DNA from 4 places in the Rossellomorea sp. H136 genome. Region 3 is predicted to be linked to each of the others. Evidence: predicted binding sites of a transcription regulator. Region 3 holds the regulator's gene; each other region holds the start of a gene.
The links. The regulator Rex, encoded in region 3, represses fermentation and respiration genes when NADH is low (regulators of the CRP and FNR family bind a similar motif). The targets are predictions, from matches to a motif close to TTGTGAAATATTTCACAA.

Region 1: ACYH0O_RS07555 (L-lactate dehydrogenase) is a predicted target of Rex. The motif match lies at 2,486-2,503, and genes of this name have one in related genera.
Region 2: ACYH0O_RS23850 (AtpZ/AtpI family protein) is a predicted target of Rex. The motif match lies at 3,344-3,361, and genes of this name have one in related genera.
Region 4: ACYH0O_RS09455 (cytochrome ubiquinol oxidase subunit I) is a predicted target of Rex. The motif match lies at 3,427-3,444, and genes of this name have one in related genera.

What each region holds. Positions count from the first base shown of each region.
Region 1 covers NZ_CM166371.1:1,493,075-1,498,099, forward strand. Annotated here, with positions in the region: gene proC (pyrroline-5-carboxylate reductase) at 1-121, shown strand, start outside; gene ACYH0O_RS07545 (SIMPL domain-containing protein) at 241-894, opposite strand; gene ACYH0O_RS07550 (hypothetical protein) at 903-1,340, opposite strand; gene ACYH0O_RS07555 (L-lactate dehydrogenase) at 1,429-2,379, opposite strand; gene ACYH0O_RS07560 (GNAT family N-acetyltransferase) at 2,689-3,225, shown strand; gene ACYH0O_RS07565 (tetratricopeptide repeat protein) at 3,240-3,725, shown strand; gene ACYH0O_RS07570 (histidine phosphatase family protein) at 3,794-4,384, shown strand; gene ACYH0O_RS07575 (NCS2 family permease) at 4,411-5,025, opposite strand, start outside.
Region 2 covers NZ_CM166371.1:4,760,250-4,765,274, reverse strand. Annotated here, with positions in the region: gene ACYH0O_RS23865 (serine hydroxymethyltransferase) at 1-808, shown strand, start outside; gene upp (uracil phosphoribosyltransferase) at 1,159-1,788, shown strand; gene wecB (non-hydrolyzing UDP-N-acetylglucosamine 2-epimerase) at 1,807-2,958, shown strand; gene ACYH0O_RS23850 (AtpZ/AtpI family protein) at 3,517-3,738, shown strand; gene ACYH0O_RS23845 (ATP synthase subunit I) at 3,742-4,116, shown strand; gene atpB (F0F1 ATP synthase subunit A) at 4,139-4,852, shown strand; gene atpE (F0F1 ATP synthase subunit C) at 4,926-5,025, shown strand, end outside.
Region 3 covers NZ_CM166371.1:260,973-265,997, reverse strand. Annotated here, with positions in the region: gene ACYH0O_RS01505 (CPBP family intramembrane glutamic endopeptidase) at 321-1,064, shown strand; gene ACYH0O_RS01500 (YdiK family protein) at 1,061-1,267, shown strand; gene tatC (twin-arginine translocase subunit TatC) at 1,283-2,056, opposite strand; gene ACYH0O_RS01490 (twin-arginine translocase TatA/TatE family subunit) at 2,072-2,242, opposite strand; gene ACYH0O_RS01485 (redox-sensing transcriptional repressor Rex) at 2,297-2,974, opposite strand; gene ACYH0O_RS01480 (ABC-F family ATP-binding cassette domain-containing protein) at 3,164-5,025, shown strand, end outside.
Region 4 covers NZ_CM166371.1:1,865,594-1,870,618, forward strand. Annotated here, with positions in the region: gene ACYH0O_RS09435 (ABC transporter ATP-binding protein) at 1-210, shown strand, start outside; gene ACYH0O_RS09440 (ABC transporter ATP-binding protein) at 215-2,044, shown strand; gene ACYH0O_RS09445 (nuclease-related domain-containing protein) at 2,454-2,759, shown strand; gene ACYH0O_RS09450 (hypothetical protein) at 2,859-3,281, shown strand; gene ACYH0O_RS09455 (cytochrome ubiquinol oxidase subunit I) at 3,562-4,899, shown strand; gene ACYH0O_RS09460 (cytochrome d ubiquinol oxidase subunit II) at 4,974-5,025, shown strand, end outside.

The sequences.
Region 1 (5,025 bases), 1.2 Mb from region 3:
TTGCTCACCAGGAGGAGCAACGATTGAAGCGGTATCGGTTCTGGAGAAAAATAATTTTAAAGGAGCCATTTTAACGGCTATGGAAGCATGCAGCCGTAAATCGAAGTCCTTGGGTGAATAGAGTGGAAAGCATTGACCTCAAGACGGAGGGGCTAACATAATTTCAACCAAACCTGGAGGTCCGTCCCTCTTAGCATTATTCAAACTGCCAAAGTGTTATATACTTTGGCAGTTTGTTATTTATTGGGTTTGGTATTCTACTGTCAAGATGGCTGTGACGCCGATTTGCCCTGGTTGTACGGTTGTACTTTCTTCAGCGGCTTTCACAAGTCCAGTTGTTACAAAGGGGGAGACCATTGGGCTTGATTGCTCTGTGATGGACTTTGGCTGTGGATTTAGCTGCTGCCCCGATTGGCTCGATAATGTGAGTGCTTTTTGGTATGCCTTTTGATATGCGGAAGTAAGGGCTAACTGATAGGATTCAATAGGATTTGAATTGACAAATTGAATGTTTTCTACCCGATTTGCTCCGCTCTTTATGGCTTCATCCATAATCGTACCCACTTTTTCAATATCTTTTATAGTAACGCGAAATACTTGGCGAACCTCATATCCTGTGAAAATTTGCTTCCCGTCCTCATAGTTGTACTGTGGGAATACTTGATAGGTGGAGGTTTGGATATCTTTTTGTGACACACCATTATTTAATAGTGATTGAACGACTTCAGTGGACTGTTGTTGGTTTTGGTTTTGTGCCGCTTCAAGTTCTTCATCTTTAGTGAAAACACCGATAGAGACGATGGCTTGATCGGGATCCACATAAAGTGTATTCTCACCAGTTACAGTAATCGTCCCATTGGTGTTGCCGGTTCTATAGTAAGGATATGAATACATGAGCAAACCTACACGCAAGTAAAGGATTCAATTTTATCTAAATCGATGCCGAAGTATACCCATGTGAATCCGATCCATCTCCACCCGGCAATGGAACGGCGCCCAACAAAGACAGGATAAAACCAAAAAGCATCTCTTCTTAACCAAATATACGTGTAGCGGAATAAACATCTTCTGATGGCACCCGGGTCTACTGCAAAGACACTTGGTCCACCTTGTGTTCCTTGCATTACCGTTTTTTGTGGTTGGAAGTTCGGTGGTGGTCCGGGTGGTGGTTGATTTTGTCCGCCTTGCCCGCCTGTAGGTGGTGGTGAGCTGGGTGCGCCTTGTCCTCCACTTGGAAAGCCTGGAAAGCCACCGCCAGATCCTTGACCTCCCCCAGGAAAGCCGGGGAACCCGCTACCTCCCCCAGGAAAACCAGGGAATAGTTGTCTGTGATCGTACATAGAAGAACCTCCTCATAAAGAATTCTCTTTATCATATGAGGAGGTCCAATGGGCGTGCGTGTCTATTCATTTTAACAAAGGGAGTAAATCAAGAATCCATCGCTTTTTTCATCACATTTTTCAGCATCTCTGCAGAGTGAGCGAATTGGGTTCTTTCTTTATCATTTAACGGAAGCTCGACGACTTTTCTGATACCCTCGCCATTAATAATTGCAGGGACACCGATGTATATGTCTTCCTGATCATATTCTCCATCAAGGAGAGCAGAAACGGTTAAAATGCTATTTTCGTTGTTAAAGATAGCTTTGGTAATCCTGGCAAGCCCCATGGCTATGCCGTAATAGGTTGCGCCTTTCCGTTCAATGATGTGGTAGGCTGCATCTCTTACATTGACGAATATATCATCGAGCTGATTCTGCACGTCATCTTGGTGGAGATCAATCAACTCACTTAAATGACTTGCGCCTACAGTCGTGTGGCTCCAAACAGGAAACTCAGTATCTCCATGTTCTCCCATAATATAGGCATGAATATTCCGTGTATCAATATCAAAATGCTCTCCGACTAAGTAACGAAGTCTTGCTGTATCGAGGATCGTCCCTGATCCGATGACTCTTTCTTTCGGCAGACCGGAAAACTTCCACGTTGAATACGTCAAGATGTCGACAGGGTTCGTCGCCACAAGGAAAATGCCGTTGAATCCACTATTCATGACAGAGTCTACAATGTTTTTAAAGATTTTCACATTCTTTTCCACCAGGTCCAGACGGGTTTCACCCGGCTGCTGGTTCGCTCCTGCCGTAATCACGACCAAGTCAGCATCTTTACAATCACTGTAATCTCCTGCAGATATTTTCATAGGGGAAGCGAAAGCAAGACCATGATTTAAATCACGTGCGTCTCCGTCAGCTTTCTCCTTATTCAAATCAATCATCACAAGTTCATGTGCGATTCCTTGATTCAAGAGAGCAAAGGCATAACTTGAACCTACAAATCCTGTACCGATTAAAGCTACTTTGTTAGTGCACTTGATTGTCATACGTCCTCACCTATTCACTAATTATTTGTAAATAAATTGGTCCATGAATCTAACAATGGCCAGATTAAAAGAAAGTAATAAAGCTTTAAGTATACGAGTGGAGATATTGTGAAGTAATTCACAATAAAATGATAACACGAAACAGATTGTTATTCTAGTCTGAAATATAGCCTAACATACATAAATGTGAATGAATTCACAAACTTGTCATACAGAGGAATGGACCCAGGTCCTTCTTTCAAAAAAAAGGGTTTTTTTTGATATGTGATGAATGTATAGAGGAAGAGGAGAGTTATGGGAGGTGTGTGTATGAATGTCAGGAGTGGGGATTTATATATCCGTCGGTTAGAGGAGGAGGATAAATACACGTTGGCAAGGTGGTTGCAGGATCCAGTGGTACTGGAGTTTTATGAAGGGAGGGACCGCCCCTTCACTCTTCAGATGGTGGAGGAGAAATTCCTGGCAGAGAGGGACGTCTTAGGTTGTCTGGTCGAGTATGAGGGGAATGAAATTGGTTATCTCCAGTATTATCAGCTTGATGAAGAAACAATGATACGATATGGTTACACGAATTTAGATGAAGTGATTTACGGTACGGATCAATTCATCGGAGAAGCGACATATTGGAACAGGGGAGTAGGGACGAAACTCATTCGAGCTGTAGTAGAGTACTTGCTCAAGAAAGAGGGGGTCCACCGCCTCGTGGTGGATCCCATGACTTGGAACACCAGAGCGATCCGTTGCTATGAGAAATGTGGGTATAGTAAAGCGAGAATACTACGGGAGCATGAGCTTCATGAAGGCAAACACCATGATTCCTGGTTGATGGAGTTCATTCCCGAATAAATGGGTGATTTCAAATGAATAGAAAAATAGAAAAAGCCATTGCATTGAGAGAGTCGGGAGAATATGCAGCTTCCATTAAAAGGTGGAAGCGATTGATTGGGGAAGAACCAGATAATGGTTTTCTCCATTACCAATGTGCATGGAGCCATGACGCAATGGGACTCGAAAGCGAAGCCGCTCCTTATTACGAGAATTCGATTCAATTGGGACTGGATGATAAAGATTTACAAGGCGCGTATCTTGGATTAGGGAGTACATATCGGACATTGGGAGAGTATGAAAAAAGCAAATCGGTGTTCGAGAAAGGAATAGGACGATTTCCTGAAAATAAAGTGTTGTCGGTCTTTTATTCTATGACCCTCTATAATTTGAACGAACACAGTCAAGCAATGGAGCTACTCCTGACATGCATTGGAGAATCATCACAAGACTCCACCATCGAACCTTATAAAAAGGCGATAACATTTTATGCTGGTCAATTGGACGTTGTATGGAAATAAGGGTAGCAGTTCTGCATGACGGCTCATTTTTATGGCTGGAAAGTAAATAGGAGTGAATGAAGTTGGCAATTACACAACTGTATCTAGTGAGGCATGCTCACTCGGAATACACCCCCGAGGAGTTAACCAGACCCTTATCAGGCAAAGGTAAAGTGGATGCTGAGCATGTAACGGAATTATTAAAGAATGAAGAGATTGATGCAGTATGTTCCAGTCCGTATAAAAGGGCGGTGGAAACCGTTGAAGGGACAGCCCGCTATATTGGTCAGGGAATCAATTTGTATGAAGAAATGAGAGAACGAACACTCTCTGGAAAACCAGTTCAAAACTTTGAGGAGGCAATCTCATTGGTTTGGGAGGATCCTGCTTTTTCCTTAGAAGGAGGAGAGTCGAATCTCATCGCTCAAAAAAGGGGCGTACAAGGGATATTTAAGATCATTGAAGAATATAATGGGAAAAACGTTGCGATTGGAACACACGGTAATATCATGGTTCTGATCATGAGTTACTTTGATCCTCAATATGATATCAGGTTTTGGAGAAAGCTTGAAATGCCGGATATATATTGTTTAACTTTTGGTGACAAAAATCTAAAAAGCGTCAAGAGAATATGGACACAACCAGCTGAATTTGCACCACAAAAAGACCGTTCATTATGAACGGTCTTTCGAGTATCTATATCGAGTTAATGAGGAAGGAATGCCAGCTGATAGAAGAACAGGACGGCAAAGATATACACGAGTGGGTGTACCTGCTTCCATTGCCCTTTTACTACTTTTAATAATGGATAAGATATGAATCCGAGAGCTATCCCGGTTGCGATGCTTGATGTTAACGGCATGCTAAGAATGATTAGAAATGCAGGGAAGGATTCATCTAACTGATCCCATTTAATATGAGAAATGCTCCCCATCATTAAGCTTCCTACGATGATAAGGGCAGGAGCTGTAATGGCTGAAATTCCTGATACGGCACTTACAAGAGGACCGAAGAATGCAGCAGCGATGAACAGAATAGAAACCGTTAATGTTGTTAATCCTGTTCTTCCTCCAGCGGAAACACCGGCTGAAGATTCGATATAAGCGGAGGTAGGACTTGTCCCAAACATCGCCCCTACAGTTGTTGCAATGGAATCCGCCAGTAGTGCTTCACGTGCTCTTGGCATCGTGTTGCCTTTCATAAGACCTGCTTGTTGAGCCACTCCGATCATAGTTCCTGTTGTGTCAAAGATAGTTACAAGTAAGAATGAGAACACAACGGCATATAGCCCGTATTGAAAGACATCGGCAAATGCTGTAAG
Region 2 (5,025 bases), 450 kb from region 3:
AGAGAAGCACCTGATCAATTACGAAGATGTTAGACAAAAAGCGTTAGAGCACAAGCCGAAGCTGATCGTAGCTGGAGCGAGTGCATACCCAAGAGCGATCGACTTCGCTAAATTCCGCGAAATCGCAGACGAAGTGGGAGCCTACCTAATGGTGGATATGGCTCACATCGCTGGTCTTGTAGCAGCCGGTCTTCACCAGAACCCGGTTCCTTATGCAGACTTCGTGACAACAACGACTCACAAAACATTGCGTGGACCTCGTGGTGGTATGATCCTATGCAGAGAAGAATTTGCAAAGAAAATAGACAAGTCTATTTTCCCTGGAATTCAAGGTGGCCCGCTTATGCACGTGATCTCAGCTAAAGCTGTTGCTTTCGGTGAAGCGCTGCAGGATTCTTTCAAAGACTATGCACAGAGCATCATCGACAATGCGAACCGTTTAGGTGAAGGTCTTGTAAAAGAAGGAATCAATCTTGTATCAGGGGGATCTGATAACCATCTATTACTAATCGACCTGCGTTCACTAGGACTGACTGGTAAAATTGCAGAGAAAGTGCTTGATGAAATCGGGATTACCGTTAATAAAAACACGATTCCATTCGATCCTGAAAGTCCATTCGTAACAAGCGGTGTCCGTATCGGAACGGCAGCTGTTACATCCAGAGGGTTCGGGCTCGAAGACATGGACGAAATTGCTTCCATCATGGCGTTGACTCTTAAGAATCATGAAGACGAAGCTAAATTGGAAGAAGCACGCAAACGTGTCATCGACCTTACAAGCAAATTTGAATTATATCCTGAAAGATAATAGATGACCTCTTCACCAGGGACGGACCTCCCTGGTGGAGAGGTTTTTTTGATGTGGAATTAGTAGAGAAGTAGATTTTTAAACATTTAGTTGTCGATTATAAAGCGATTTTGAGTAGATTCCAGCCGATTCAGGCATTCATCCGGCCGATTAACATAATTAACCAAAACCCAACACATTCACTGCAGCTTACACATCCTTTCCCACACTACTCATCTCAATTCTAACGATTCCATTACACTTCCCATCTCATGTTGCTCTTAAATTGTCTTTTATGTACAATAGTCTGAGGTGTAAAGGAAGTAGACAAACTATTTTTACATAAAATCGAAATTAAAGGAGAGAGTCGAATGGGCAAAGTATATGTATTTGATCATCCGTTAATCCAACACAAATTAACGTTTATTCGTGATAAAGAAACAGGTACGAAGGAATTTCGTGAGCTTGTTGATGAAGTAGCGACATTGATGGCGTTTGAAATCACTCGTGATTTACCGTTAGAGGATATTGATGTGGAAACACCAGTAAGCAACGCCAAGGCCAAGACACTTGCAGGGAAAAAATTAGGGATCGTTCCTATTCTGCGAGCAGGATTGGGAATGGTCGACGGAATTCTTAAACTGATCCCGGCTGCAAAAGTAGGACATGTTGGTTTATACCGTGACCCGGAGACTCTTAAACCGATTGAATATTACGTAAAGCTTCCAAGTGATGTGGAAGAGCGTGACTTCATCCTGGTTGATCCAATGCTTGCAACAGGAGGATCTGCTGTGGAAGCCATCAACTCATTAAAGAAGCGTGGTGCTGTAAGCATCAAGTTCATGTGCCTCGTTGCTTGTCCTGAAGGGGTAGACGCAATCAAGGAAGCGCACCCTGACGTTGATATCTTCATCGCGGCTCTTGATGAGAAGTTGAATGAAAAAGGTTACATCGTTCCTGGTTTAGGGGATGCTGGAGATCGTTTATACGGTACGAAATAAGAAAGGCAGGGGCATAAAATGACGAAACCAATCAAGGTAATGACGATTTTTGGAACAAGACCGGAAGCCATCAAGATGGCACCTCTCGTTCTGGAATTAAAGAAATACCCGGAAAATTTTGACACGATTGTAACCGTTACAGCTCAGCACCGTGAAATGTTGGATCAGGTTTTAAATATATTTGATATTACTCCTGATTACGACTTGAACATTATGAAAGATCGCCAGACATTAATTGATGTAACAACTCGTGGGTTAGAAGGACTGGACAAGGTGATGAAGGAAGCGAAGCCTGATATCGTCCTTGTTCATGGTGATACAACGACAACATTTGTTGCCAGCCTGGCAGCGTTCTATAACCAGATTTCAGTTGGGCATGTGGAAGCTGGGTTAAGAACATGGAATAAATATTCACCGTTTCCTGAGGAAATGAATCGTCAGCTAACTGGTGTAATGGCAGATCTTCATTTTGCACCTACTGAAAAATCATCCCAAAATCTTCTCAATGAAAGTAAAAAAGAAGAAGGGATTTTCATTACAGGTAATACAGCAATTGATGCGTTGAAAACAACTGTAAAAGATGAGTACCATCATGATGTATTGGAGAAGGTTGGGGACGACCGATTAGTCTTATTGACTGCTCACCGTCGTGAAAATCTTGGACAACCAATGAGAAACATGTTCCGTGCAATTAAGCGATTAGTAGAAGAGCATGATGATATTCAGGTGGTATACCCGGTACACTTAAATCCGGCTGTTCGTGAAGTAGCGGATGAAGTATTGGGAGATGACAAGCGAATTCACCTGATTGAGCCGCTGGATGTGATCGATTTCCATAACTTCGCATCCAGAGCACACTTGATCTTAACGGATTCAGGTGGTGTTCAAGAAGAGGCTCCTTCATTAGGGGTCCCTGTCCTTGTCCTTCGTGATACCACTGAGCGTCCTGAAGGAATTGAAGCAGGAACACTGAAGCTTGCTGGAAACGAAGAAGAAAACATTTACAAGCTTGCTAAAGAGCTACTGACTAATTCAGATGCACACAACAAAATGTCAAAAGCAACAAATCCATATGGAGATGGACAAGCTTCTTACCGAATCACCCAAGCTATTCGATACCATTTCGGTCACCTGGATGAACGTCCTAAATCCTTCGATCCGAACGAATAAACAAATAACCTAAAGGTCCGTCCCTCACCAGATTCAAACTGATGAGGGACGGACCTTTGTCTTCTATGTAAAAAATATGGAAGTTTCTCAGTTGACTGGAAGTATTTACATTAAATTCAAGGGTTACTCATAAAAAGAATTTTCTATATAATGGAGGGGCGTGTGAAGATAGAATCTATGTATGAGCGAGACCACATTCTCCCTCCGCTTTTCGGCATGTCCAGCTCCGGCGGGTAGAGGCTCGAGGTCATAAGCTAAATTGACCAAAAAGGCAAAAGTCGCCTTTCCGGTCAGTTCATCTTATGCTTGTCGCCCCAGGGCGAGCCCCCTCCGCTTTTCTGTAAATGTGTTAAAAATGTGAACAATTTGGAAACGCGTGGATAGGTTGTGAACTTTTTAACTTGAACTCATTGACATAGATAATACCCTATTGTATGCTTACAAAGGGTATAAAATGATAAGGTTTTCACAAGGGTTGAACCCGTATGGAAACGGTTTTTCATCATTTGTACAGTGTCAACGATTTCCCACTAAATCACATGTGTGGAGATGAAAAAAATGCGTCAAAATGATCGGCGCCCGTATCAATCAATGGTCTTGTATTCTGCTATTCTTTCCCAGCTTGTTGGTTCTATCTTAATAGGGATCTTCGGCGGGAGATGGTTAGATGGAATATGGAGCACCACACCACTTTTCTTAATTATTGGACTACTCCTTGGGCTCGCAACAGGAATCTACACCATGCTCCGTACAGTCCAACATTTCAATTCGGGAGATTAATGTATGCCAGAACTTCAGCAATTGTTTAACAGGCATCGTAAGTACATATTTTTCCTCCTTTCCCTTTACGTCCTCGGTTGGGGTTTTACTTCCTATCAGTCTATTTTCCTTGGGCTTATTTTGGGGACAGGCATCAGTCTGTTTAGTCACTGGCTGATTATGAGGAGAACCGTGCGATTCGGTGATGCAGTAGAATCTGGTCAAAAGGTTCGATCTTTAGGAACCTTCTCAAGGATGGCAGGTGCGGCCTTTGCAGTCATTATTGCAACGGAATACCCTGAGCACTTTCATCTCCTGAGCGTCATTATGGGATTAATGACAATTTACCTTGTCATTATGATAGATTATTTTATTCAGCAGCTTTTAGCTCATAAATAGCGGGGAAGAGAGGTGAATTTCATTGCATCATGAAAATCCTACAGCCGAGTTTTTAGGGTTAACTTTTAACCTGGCGAACGTACTGATGATCACAGTGGCAAGTGCCGTTGTTTTCTTAATCGCCGTTCTGTCAACTCGTAGACTGGCCATGAAACCGACCGGAGTGCAAAACTTTATGGAGTGGGTCATGGACTTTGTCAAAAATATTGTGAAAAGTAATATGGATTGGAAAACAGGTGGTCGTTTCCATCTCCTTGGACTTACTTTACTCATGTACATTTTCGTTTCAAATATGTTAGGACTTCCGTTCTCGGTAGTCATTGACCACGAATTATGGTGGAAGTCACCAACAGCGGATCCAGTTATCACTATGACCCTTGCAGTTATGGTCGTTGTGTTAACACACTATTATGCAATCAAGATGAAAGGCTTCGGTGAATACGGTAAAGACTTCTTCAGACCTATGTCGTTCTTATTCCCGCTGAAGATCATTGAAGAATTTGCCAACACACTAACGCTTGGTCTTCGTCTTTACGGTAACATCTACGCTGGGGAAATCCTGCTTACTTTACTGGTAGGAAGCCTCGCACACATGGGAGCAGCCGGATTACTGGGTGCCATTATCCCAACGATTGTATGGCAAGCTTTCTCAATTTTTGTCGGCGCAATCCAATCATTTATTTTTGTTATGTTAACGATGGTTTATATGGCTCACAAAGTCAGCCTGGACCATTAATATATACCCTGTTCAAAAATTGAACAAAACTACTCAAAACATTTTTTCATACATTTAAAGGAGGAAATTCAGAATGGGTCTTTTAGCAGCAGCAATTGCAATCGGTTTAGCAGCACTAGGTGCAGGTATTGGTAACGGTCTTATTGTTTCACGTACGGTAGAAGGTATGGCTC
Region 3 (5,025 bases):
ACAACCTCCTTGAATTATGTAAATGATATTTATTAGCACTCGATCGTTGTGAGTGCTAACACAACTATTATATTAATTAATTCGTTTTCATTTTGCAAGAGTCCTGCTTAAAATTTTTTTCGTCATATTTCTCTTTTTTTCACACCTTCCTATACTATGCCTCACCATATGCCTTTATTCTTAAGTTGATTGAAGTGTGACAATTCTAACAAAAACCTTAGATTTGAACAGTTCCTCTTTTCTTAGTAGAATTGTACAAGAGTGAGTTCAAGATGAAATGAGGTTATCCTCATCGAACAGGTGCTAAAGGAGATCATACGTTGAAAAAACATTTCGGATATATCTTAATTACCTATATTGTTATGCAGCTTTCAAGTGTTGTAGGCATCCCCTTATTATTTAAGATTGGTGTAGATGTGCTTGGTCAGCCCGAAGATACAGTTAGGAGTGTTGTTCCGGGATACTGGCTCGTCATCAGCTTTACGTTAACCCTGCTCGTTGTGTGGGCCATTCTAAGGAAGAGTGAAACAAGCACAGGACTTGAACGAACCGCTCCCATGAATGCAGGGGGGTCCATTGTATGGGCAGTGGTCGGGATCTTTATGGCGTTCATTGCTCAATCCGTCGCCATACAACTCGAGTATGCGCTTGGAATCGAGATGGGATCTGAAAACACTCAGATGATTATCAGCATTATTGAAAAGGTACCTCTATCCATGATGGTCGCTGCAATCATCGGACCTATACTGGAAGAGATTGTATTCAGAAAGATTATCTTCGGTGTTCTTTATGAAAAGATGAATTTCTTCTTCGCCGCGTTAATCAGCTCTGTTATCTTTGCCCTTGCTCATTTTGAGCCTGAGCATGTGATCTTGTACTCTGCTATGGGCTTTACCTTTGCGTTTCTTTATGTCAAAACGAAGCGGATACTGGTTCCAATATTTGCCCATGTTGCCATGAATACAACGGTCGTTCTAATGCAATCTATCTATAAGGATGAAATTGAAAAAATGATCAACGAAGCTGAACAAATACAAGGATTTATTGGAGGATTATTTCTATGAGGAGATCACCATTATTCTCAGGCGTGATCTATCTCCTTCTCGGTGTGCTCTTCACATACTTTGCTGTGCAAAATGTACAGGATGATGGTTGGGGATTTTTCGCTTATATGCTCGTCTTTCTGGCAACCCTTGATTTTGGTTCAGGGTTGCGGATGGTGTTGTTGCATTTCAAAATCAAAAAGAAAATAGAGAATAAAAAATAAGGATTGATCATTTGATCAATCCTTATTTATATCCTCGAACTGTTCCATTTCAAGCTTTTGTTCTGCTTCTAAAACCTTTTTATATCCGATTTTAGAAATCCAAATACTGATTTCATAAAGAAGCAGCAAAGGAACGGTTACCATTAAATGCGAGACGATGTCCGGCGGTGTAATGAAGGCCGCGATGACCAACAATACGAAGTACGCCACTTTTCTCATTTGCGCCAGCAGCATCGGGGTAATAATCCCCAGGCGTGTCAGAAACAGCATAATAACCGGCAGTTGAAATAGAAATCCAAATGGAATGGTTATTTGAAACAAGAAATGAAAGTATTCATTAATTCCAATCACTTGCTGGATATTCAAATTGGTTGATAAACCCATCATGAATTTCACAACATATGGAAACAAAATAAAATATGAAAATGACAATCCACCTAAGAAAAGAATGACAGAAATCGGTATGTAACTAAGCGTTACCTTCCTCTCTTTCTCATATAAGCCTGGACTTACGAACGACCATACTTGAAATAGAATGATGGGTGATGTCATGATGATCGCAATAAACATGATCATTTCCATATAGATTTTGAGAGGGTCTGTAATCCGAAAGGCGTTCATCGTCAATTCTTTCGCTTCATCTGCGTGCTGCAAATATCGAATCAACGGTTCCGCAAGAAAAAAGCTCCCAATTACCGCTAACAAGAAGAAAACGACTACAAACATGAGTCGTTTTTGCAATTCTCCTATATGTTCATAGACTGTCATGTCTCTTTGACTTTGACTCATGGCGTTCATCCTACCCTACTTAGCTTTTTTACTATTATCGTCCTCATCATCTGCTAAGCCCTTTGTTGCATTCTTAAATTCACGTAATGTATTACCAGCTGCTTTCCCTAACTCAGGCAATTTCTTTGGCCCAAAGATCAGTAAAGCAACAACCGATATTAATACGATACTACCTGCACCTAACATAATGAGACACCTCCTCTTTTACCATTCTATCATAACGTATTTACGAATTATTTTCTATTCGGATATGATTCCATCTTGTGACATTTCCGTGTCATCCTCTGAATAATGCTTTAAGAAGTATACCAGTGATTGAAGCTCAACTGCCAGATCAATATGATGGACGCGGATATGGTCCGGCACCGTTAATCTTGCAGGAGTGAAATTCAGGATTCCTTTAATATTTGAAGATACCAATCGGTCTGTGATATTTTGAGCAGAAGATGCCGGAACTGTCAGAATGGCCACTTCAATATCATGCCCTTCAAGACCCTCTTCTAAATCATTTAAATGAAAAACGGGTACATCGCTGATTTGTGTCCCAACCTTCTTTTCATCCACTTCAAAAGCCATTTCAATCTTAGTATTATTATTTTTTATGAAATTATAATGAAGAAACGCTGTACCGAGATTCCCTACACCTATCAGCACAACCTTCGTAATGGCATCTTGATCTAATGTCTTACGAAAAAAGGATAGTAGGTAATTGACATTATATCCATAACCCTTTTTACCTAACGCTCCAAAATAAGAAAAATCTCTGCGTATCGTGGCAGAATCAACCTTCACCGCTTCACTCAATTCTTTCGATGAAACTCTCTGCTTTCCCGACGAGTACAGATTCTTGATAAAGCGATAATATAGCGGAAGGCGCTTAGCCGTTGCCTGTGGAATTTTCGTTGTATCCTGGTTCATATTGTATTCCCCCACATCTATTCAAAACCTCTGATACCGCTTCCAAAATTGAAAGCATACAGAATTTAATACTCTACTAACCATCATACACTATATTTTATCCTAAGTGTACGAAGATTAATAGTCGATTTATTGCCGTCCCCCTCCCAAATACGGTACACTAGCACTATGAAATAGAGGTGAAACGTCATGATTCTACTACAAGTGAATCAACTAACGAAAAACTTTGGTGCAGATAATATCCTATCAAATATCAAGCTTGAAATACAGACAAGAGATCGGGTGGCTCTCGTCGGACGCAACGGGGCAGGAAAGTCGACTCTTTTAAAAATAATTGCAGGTCATCTCTCCTATGATTCCGGAGACATCACGAAACCAAAAGGGGTTTCCATTGGATACCTGGCTCAGAATACCGGCTTGGAATCTGATTTATCCATTTGGTCGGAAATGTTGACCGTCTTCGAGGAATTGCAGAGACAGGAAAAGCAATTAAGAACATTGGAGCAGCAGATGGCTGATCCTTCGGTGTATGAAAAAGAAGAGCTCTATCAACGCGTATTAAAAGAATACGATGAGCTTCAAGTCAGGTTCAAGGATTCCGGTGGTTACCAATATGAAGCAGATATCCGCTCTGTTCTTCACGGATTGAATTTCGCAGATTTTGATTACGATACAAAGATATCCACATTGAGCGGTGGCCAGAAAACCCGTCTCGCTCTTGGGAAACTTCTTTTAACCAAACCTGACATTCTCATTCTTGATGAGCCGACCAACCATCTTGATATTGAGACTTTGTCATGGCTTGAGACGTACCTTCAAAGCTATGAAGGAGCCGTCCTGATCGTTTCCCATGACCGGTACTTCCTGGATAGCGTCGTCAATCAAGTGTATGAGATTTCCCGGAACCGAAGCAAGAAATACCTGGGGAATTACAGTAAATACCTTGAACAGAAAGCGGAAGACTACGAAAAGGATCTTAAGATGTTCGAGCGCCAGCAACAGGAGGTCGCGAAACTCGAAGACTTCATTCAACGGAATATCGCCCGTGCCTCGACGACCAAGATGGCCCAAAGCCGCAGAAAAAAGCTGGAACGAATGGACAAGATGGATAGGCCTTTGGGTGATGAGAAATCTGCCAACTTTGCTTTTCAAATTGATCGTCCAAGTGGAAATGATGTTCTTCACGTCCAAGACCTTACCATCGGATATGGAAAAGACGAACAGATTTCATCTCACATCGACTTCTCTGTTAAAAAGGGAGACAGTATCGCTCTTGTAGGTCCAAACGGAATCGGGAAATCGACCCTTTTGAAAACATTGGTCAATAAACTGCAACCTCTTGAAGGAGCATATAAATTCGGATCAAATGTTTCGATTAGTTATTATGATCAAGAACAAGCCGAACTATCTTCCAATAAGACTGTCTTAAATGAACTGTGGGACGAATACCCAATGAAAATGGAAAAAGAAATCCGTACAGTACTTGGAAACTTCTTATTCTCAGGGGAAGATGTCTTAAAGCCTGTTTCCACACTGAGTGGTGGAGAGAAGGCACGTCTGGCACTTTCCAAGCTCATGATGGAAAAAGGGAATGTCTTGATCCTGGATGAACCGACGAATCATCTGGATCTAGACAGCAAAGAAGTGCTGGAGAATGCCTTGATTGACTACCCTGGGACGATTCTCTTTGTATCACACGACCGTTATTTCATCAATCGTATTGCTACAAAGGTTGTAGAACTCTCCAAAAGGGGATCGACCGAATACCTTGGCGATTACGATTATTATGTAGAGAAATTACAACAGCAGGAAGAATTGGCTGCACTCGAGCGGATGGAACAAGGAGTACAAGTGTCATCACAGGTGACCACTCAAAAACAGTCCCACAAGATCGATAAAGAGGCGAAGAAGCTTGAGCGTCAACGAAAACGCAGAGTAGAAGAAATAGAAGGTCTCATGGAAGGTCTTGAAGAAGACATCCAGTTAAAAGAGGATCTCCTCTGTGACCCTGAGATTTTTCAAGATCACGAAAAGGTTCAGGACATCAATGA
Region 4 (5,025 bases), 1.6 Mb from region 3:
AAAGAGGTCATGTCGGATCGAACGACCTTTATAATTGCCCATCGGATTTCATCCCTCAAGCATGCAGATGAAATACTCGTACTGGAAAATGGGAAAGTCGTCGAGAGGGGAGTTCATGACTTCCTACTGAAAAATAATGGACCGTATCAACGAATCTATGATATCCAATACAAAGACCAGAAAAAGATATTACAAACTCAGGAAGGGTAGGTGAGTGGATTTGAGTCAGAAAAACAAAGTGAACAAAAGCGTATTAAGCAGATTCCATTACTCTACAGATCAAGTGATCGATAAATCGTTTAACTGGGAACAACTCTACCGGTTATTAACATATTTAAAACCCTATTCTAGAAAACTCCTACCTTTATCCATCATTACCGTTCTGATCACAACAGCAGTACGGTTGATCGTACCAATTCTGATTGGGGTATACACATTAGACAAAGCAATCAGGCAAAAAGATTCCAATTTACTATTTACACTAGTTGGAATTATCGCAGGACTCTATGTATTGAACTACGTTGCAAATGTGCTCAGGATCAGGTGGATGAATCAGCTGGGGCAAGGAGTTATTTATGATTTAAGAAAGCACTTATTCAGCCATGTTCAATGGCTATCTCATCGCTTCTTTGATCAGAGATCAGCCGGTTCCATCCTGGTTCGAATCATGAATGACATTAACTCCCTACAGGAGCTCTTTACAAACGGAGTTATTAATCTTTTAATGGATATCATTCTACTCATTGGAATCATCGTCATACTCTTTACGTTAAGTCCTGAGTTAACACTTGCCGTCATGGTCATTCTGCCAATCATGTTTTTTATCTCAACCAGCTTGCGAAAAAACATCCGCAGATCCTGGCAAATGGTTCGTCTCAAGCAATCGAAGCTGAACTCCCACCTGAATGAAAGTATTCAAGGAATCCGTGTTACTCAATCATTCACTCAAGAAAAAGAAAACATGGCCTTCTTCGATGGGGTAAACACTGAAAACTTCGATAGCTGGAGAACAGCTACAAAGAAAAATGCCATGTTCCGCCCGCTGGTAGAACTGACAAACGCCATCGGGACAGCGGTCCTCATATGGTACGGTGCCCATCTCATTCAAGGCGGCTCACTGGAACTGGGAGAATTCGTTTCATTTGCTTTCTACCTGGGGATGTTCTGGGAACCCATTTCAAGGCTCGGTCAAGTTTACAATCAATTACTGATTGGAATGGCTTCGTCGGAGCGTATCTTTGAATTCCTTGATGAACAACCGATTGTAAATGAAAAAACGAATGCGGTGAACCTGACTGACATCAAAGGAAGAATACAGTTTGAGAATGTAGAATTCTCTTATGATGACAAACGAAAAGCACTCCAAAACATCAACCTTGAAATGAAAGCAGGCCAGACCGTCGCATTAGTTGGTCATACTGGATCAGGAAAAACGACAATCGCTAACCTGATCAGCCGTTTTTACGATCCAACGAACGGTGAAGTGAAGATTGATGGAGTAAACCTGAGGGATGCATCGGTTTCAAGCTTACGAAGCCAAATCAGCATCGTTTTGCAGGATACTTTTATCTTCTCGGGAACGATCATGGATAACATCCGATTCGGACGCCCTGATGCTACGGACGAAGAGGTTAAGAAAGCCGCCGAAGCAATCGGTGCCAATGAATTTATCGAGAAGCTTTCCAATGGTTACGAGACCGAAGTGGAAGAACGGGGCAACGTTTTATCCGTTGGTGAAAGACAATTATTGTCTTTTGCACGAGCACTTCTTGCGAACCCTCGAATCATTATTTTAGATGAAGCAACAGCATCTATTGATACGGAAACAGAAGTTAAAATTCAAAACGCGCTAAAAAAACTACTGAACGGTCGCACTGCAATCATCATCGCCCACCGCCTATCTACGATACGTGAGTCGGACAATATCTTTGTTCTGGAAAATGGAAGAATTAAAGAATCCGGTAACCACGATGAGCTGATGGAGCAACAGGGTGATTATTATGAATTGGTTAAATCGCAGTTCAGGATGTTGGATGCGATGTGAGTTTGGAGGAGCCCTGCACTGGTGTGTGTGGGGCTTTTTTGTTAGGGGAGTGGTGGTGTGAGGTGTTATAGGTGGTTTAGGGGCGGTGGGATGTTGCGAGGAATTTGTCGTAATTTGCAGAACGGTCGGTATAGTGAAAAAAAGGTTGATAAAATCAATTTTCGGTTGCTAAACCAGAATAACGGTTGATAAATCTCTCTAACGGGAGATACAAAAATCATTACTTGAATTATTCCAAAAATAAAGGGAATTCTTGTTAGAAAATAGAATACTAGTTAGTACCAAATTGGAAAGGAATGATAATTTGATCATTAAAGTAAGAGATATCCCCTTAATTATCATCTATTTTGAAGCCTTGTTAAGGAGGCTACCCCGAGAATCCAGCCTCAGATCCAAGATTGAAGAAAACTTGCTTAAGGCTTGGACAGGTTACCATGGAGAGTGTAAAGTAGACCGGCAGTTGAGTACAATTGATAATCAACATATGCTCGTCCTTAACGATCTCTGTATACCAATGGGGGAGAGTTTCTTTCAAATTGATACTCTAATTCTCACTAGAAATTTTATATTGATTTTAGAAATAAAAAATATAGCTGGATCCATGGAATTCGGAGCTCAATTTGAACAATTTTCCCGGACTCTTAATGAAGAAGTAACAGGCTTCCCTAATCCCCTCTCACAAGCGAATAGATATAAGATTCACCTCACACAATGACTCCATAAGAAAAAACTCCCTATTATTCCAATTGAATTTTTAGTTGTATTCACAAACTCTTCTTCTTTAATATCTACCTCAAATCAGAGTAAGGAGGCTTTGGATAGGGCTATCAGAATAGAGAATCTCGTTGCAAAATTTCTTTCCATTCAACATAGTTGCTCTAATTCGAATTCAATTTTTGAAGTTAAGGAAATTAAAAAGATTGCCAATACCCTAATGAAGGAGCATGCTCCATTTTCTAAATATCAACAACAGCATGAAGGAATCATACCTGGTGTTAGGTGTACCAGCTGCGAGAGATTCAATATGGTACGTAACATGAGATCTTGGTACTGTCCTGATTGTGGAGAACTTGACCGGAATGCTCACCAACAGGCCATTTATGATTACTTACTCCTAGTAAGCCCGATTATTACTAACAAACAAGCAAGAGAGTTCTTAGGTGTTGAATCCTCCAGAGTGGCCAATCTTCTACTAAATAACATGAACCTTACCTCAAAAGGTAAAGGAAAAGGTTGAATCTATTCTCTCCCAAAAACTTCACCCATCAGTAATCTCTAGTCAATTTTTGTACCAATATATCTTGAAAAACAAGCCACATGCCCCCAAGCAACATCATTGCCAACCACCCCAAAAACCTCTAAAATAAAAGACCAATCAATGTTTGTGAAAAACGTCACAAAATATTCATGTTCAACATATCACAAACTCATTTTCAGGTTTTATAATGAAAAATAAGTGATAAACAGTAGAAAAGAGTTGTTTACGATAGTAAGTAGATCAGTAGGGGGAGTATAGAATGGTTTTAGATGGTGTAATTTTGAGTAGAATGCTCACTTCGACAACCCTTGCATTCCATATTATTTTTGCGACGATTGGGGTAGGGGTGCCGATTATGATTTCCATTGCGGAATTTATGGGAATCAAACGAAATGATCCTCATTATCTTTTGCTTGCCAGAAGATGGGCGAGAGGATTTACCATTACGGTTGCGGTGGGAGTTGTAACAGGTACAGCCATAGGGTTGCAGCTGTCTTTATTGTGGCCATCATTTATGCAGGTGGCCGGACAAGTGATTGCATTGCCATTATTTATGGAAACTTTTGCGTTTTTCTTTGAGGCTATCTTTTTAGGAATCTATCTTTATACTTGGGACCGTTTTAAGAATAAGTGGATTCACTGGCTGTTGACGATTCCGGTTATGATTGGTTCTTCGGCTTCAGCACTGTTTATTACAACGGTGAATGCGTTTATGAACACTCCTCAAGGATTTGAATTAGAGAATGGAAAAGCGATTAATATCGATCCGATTGCTGCAATGCTGAATCCTGCCACGCCTACGAAAGTGTTTCACGTATTGACGACTGCCTATTTAACATCGGCTTTAGTGTTGGCGGCGATTACGGCATTCGCGATTCTTCGTAAAAAAGGCGGGGAATATCATAAGAAAGCCCTGCGTTTAACGATGGTTTCTGCTTTGATATTCGCTTTTGCAACCGCTCTGGCAGGGGACTTATCTGCTAAATTTCTTGCCGAGTATCAGCCTGAAAAGCTCGCTGCAGCGGAGTGGCACTTTGAAACGGAAGAGAATGCTGACTTGATCGTATTCGGAACGCTGGATGAAAATAATGAGGTCCATAATGAGATCCGCTTACCTGGATTCTTAAGTTTTCTAGCCGGGAGTTCTTTTGAGACAGAGGTTATAGGTCTGAATGAATTTCCTGAAGATGAGCGGCCGCCTTTATGGGTTCACTATATGTTTGACCTGATGGTATCAATTGGGTTCTACAGTATCTTTATTTCTTCAGCATTTGTTTTATTCTGGAAGTGGAAGAAGCGGAATGAATGGAATAAACCGTTGCTATGGGGAATTGTAGCGAGTGGACCACTTGCGATGCTAGCGATTGAATTTGGATGGATTTATGCCGAAGTGGGTCGCCAGCCATGGATTATGAGAGGGTATATGAAAGTGGCAGATGCAGCAACTAAAGCTGATGGAGTAGGCTTGACGTTTGCATTGTTTGTTGGCCTCTATATCCTTCTGGGTGTGCTATGTGTGGTTGTACTGATTAAAATGTTTAAAAATAAGCCTGCAGAGGCGGAATTAGAACAACGTTTTCCTAAGAAAGCGAGTTAAGCAGATATATATAAGACTCCTTCTTTTCAGATGACTGAGAAGAAGGAGCTTCAAGCTTTAAGGGAGGAATGGGTATGAGTTTGGAAGTTGTGGGGATTACCGTATTGTGGATTTTCCTCTATGGTT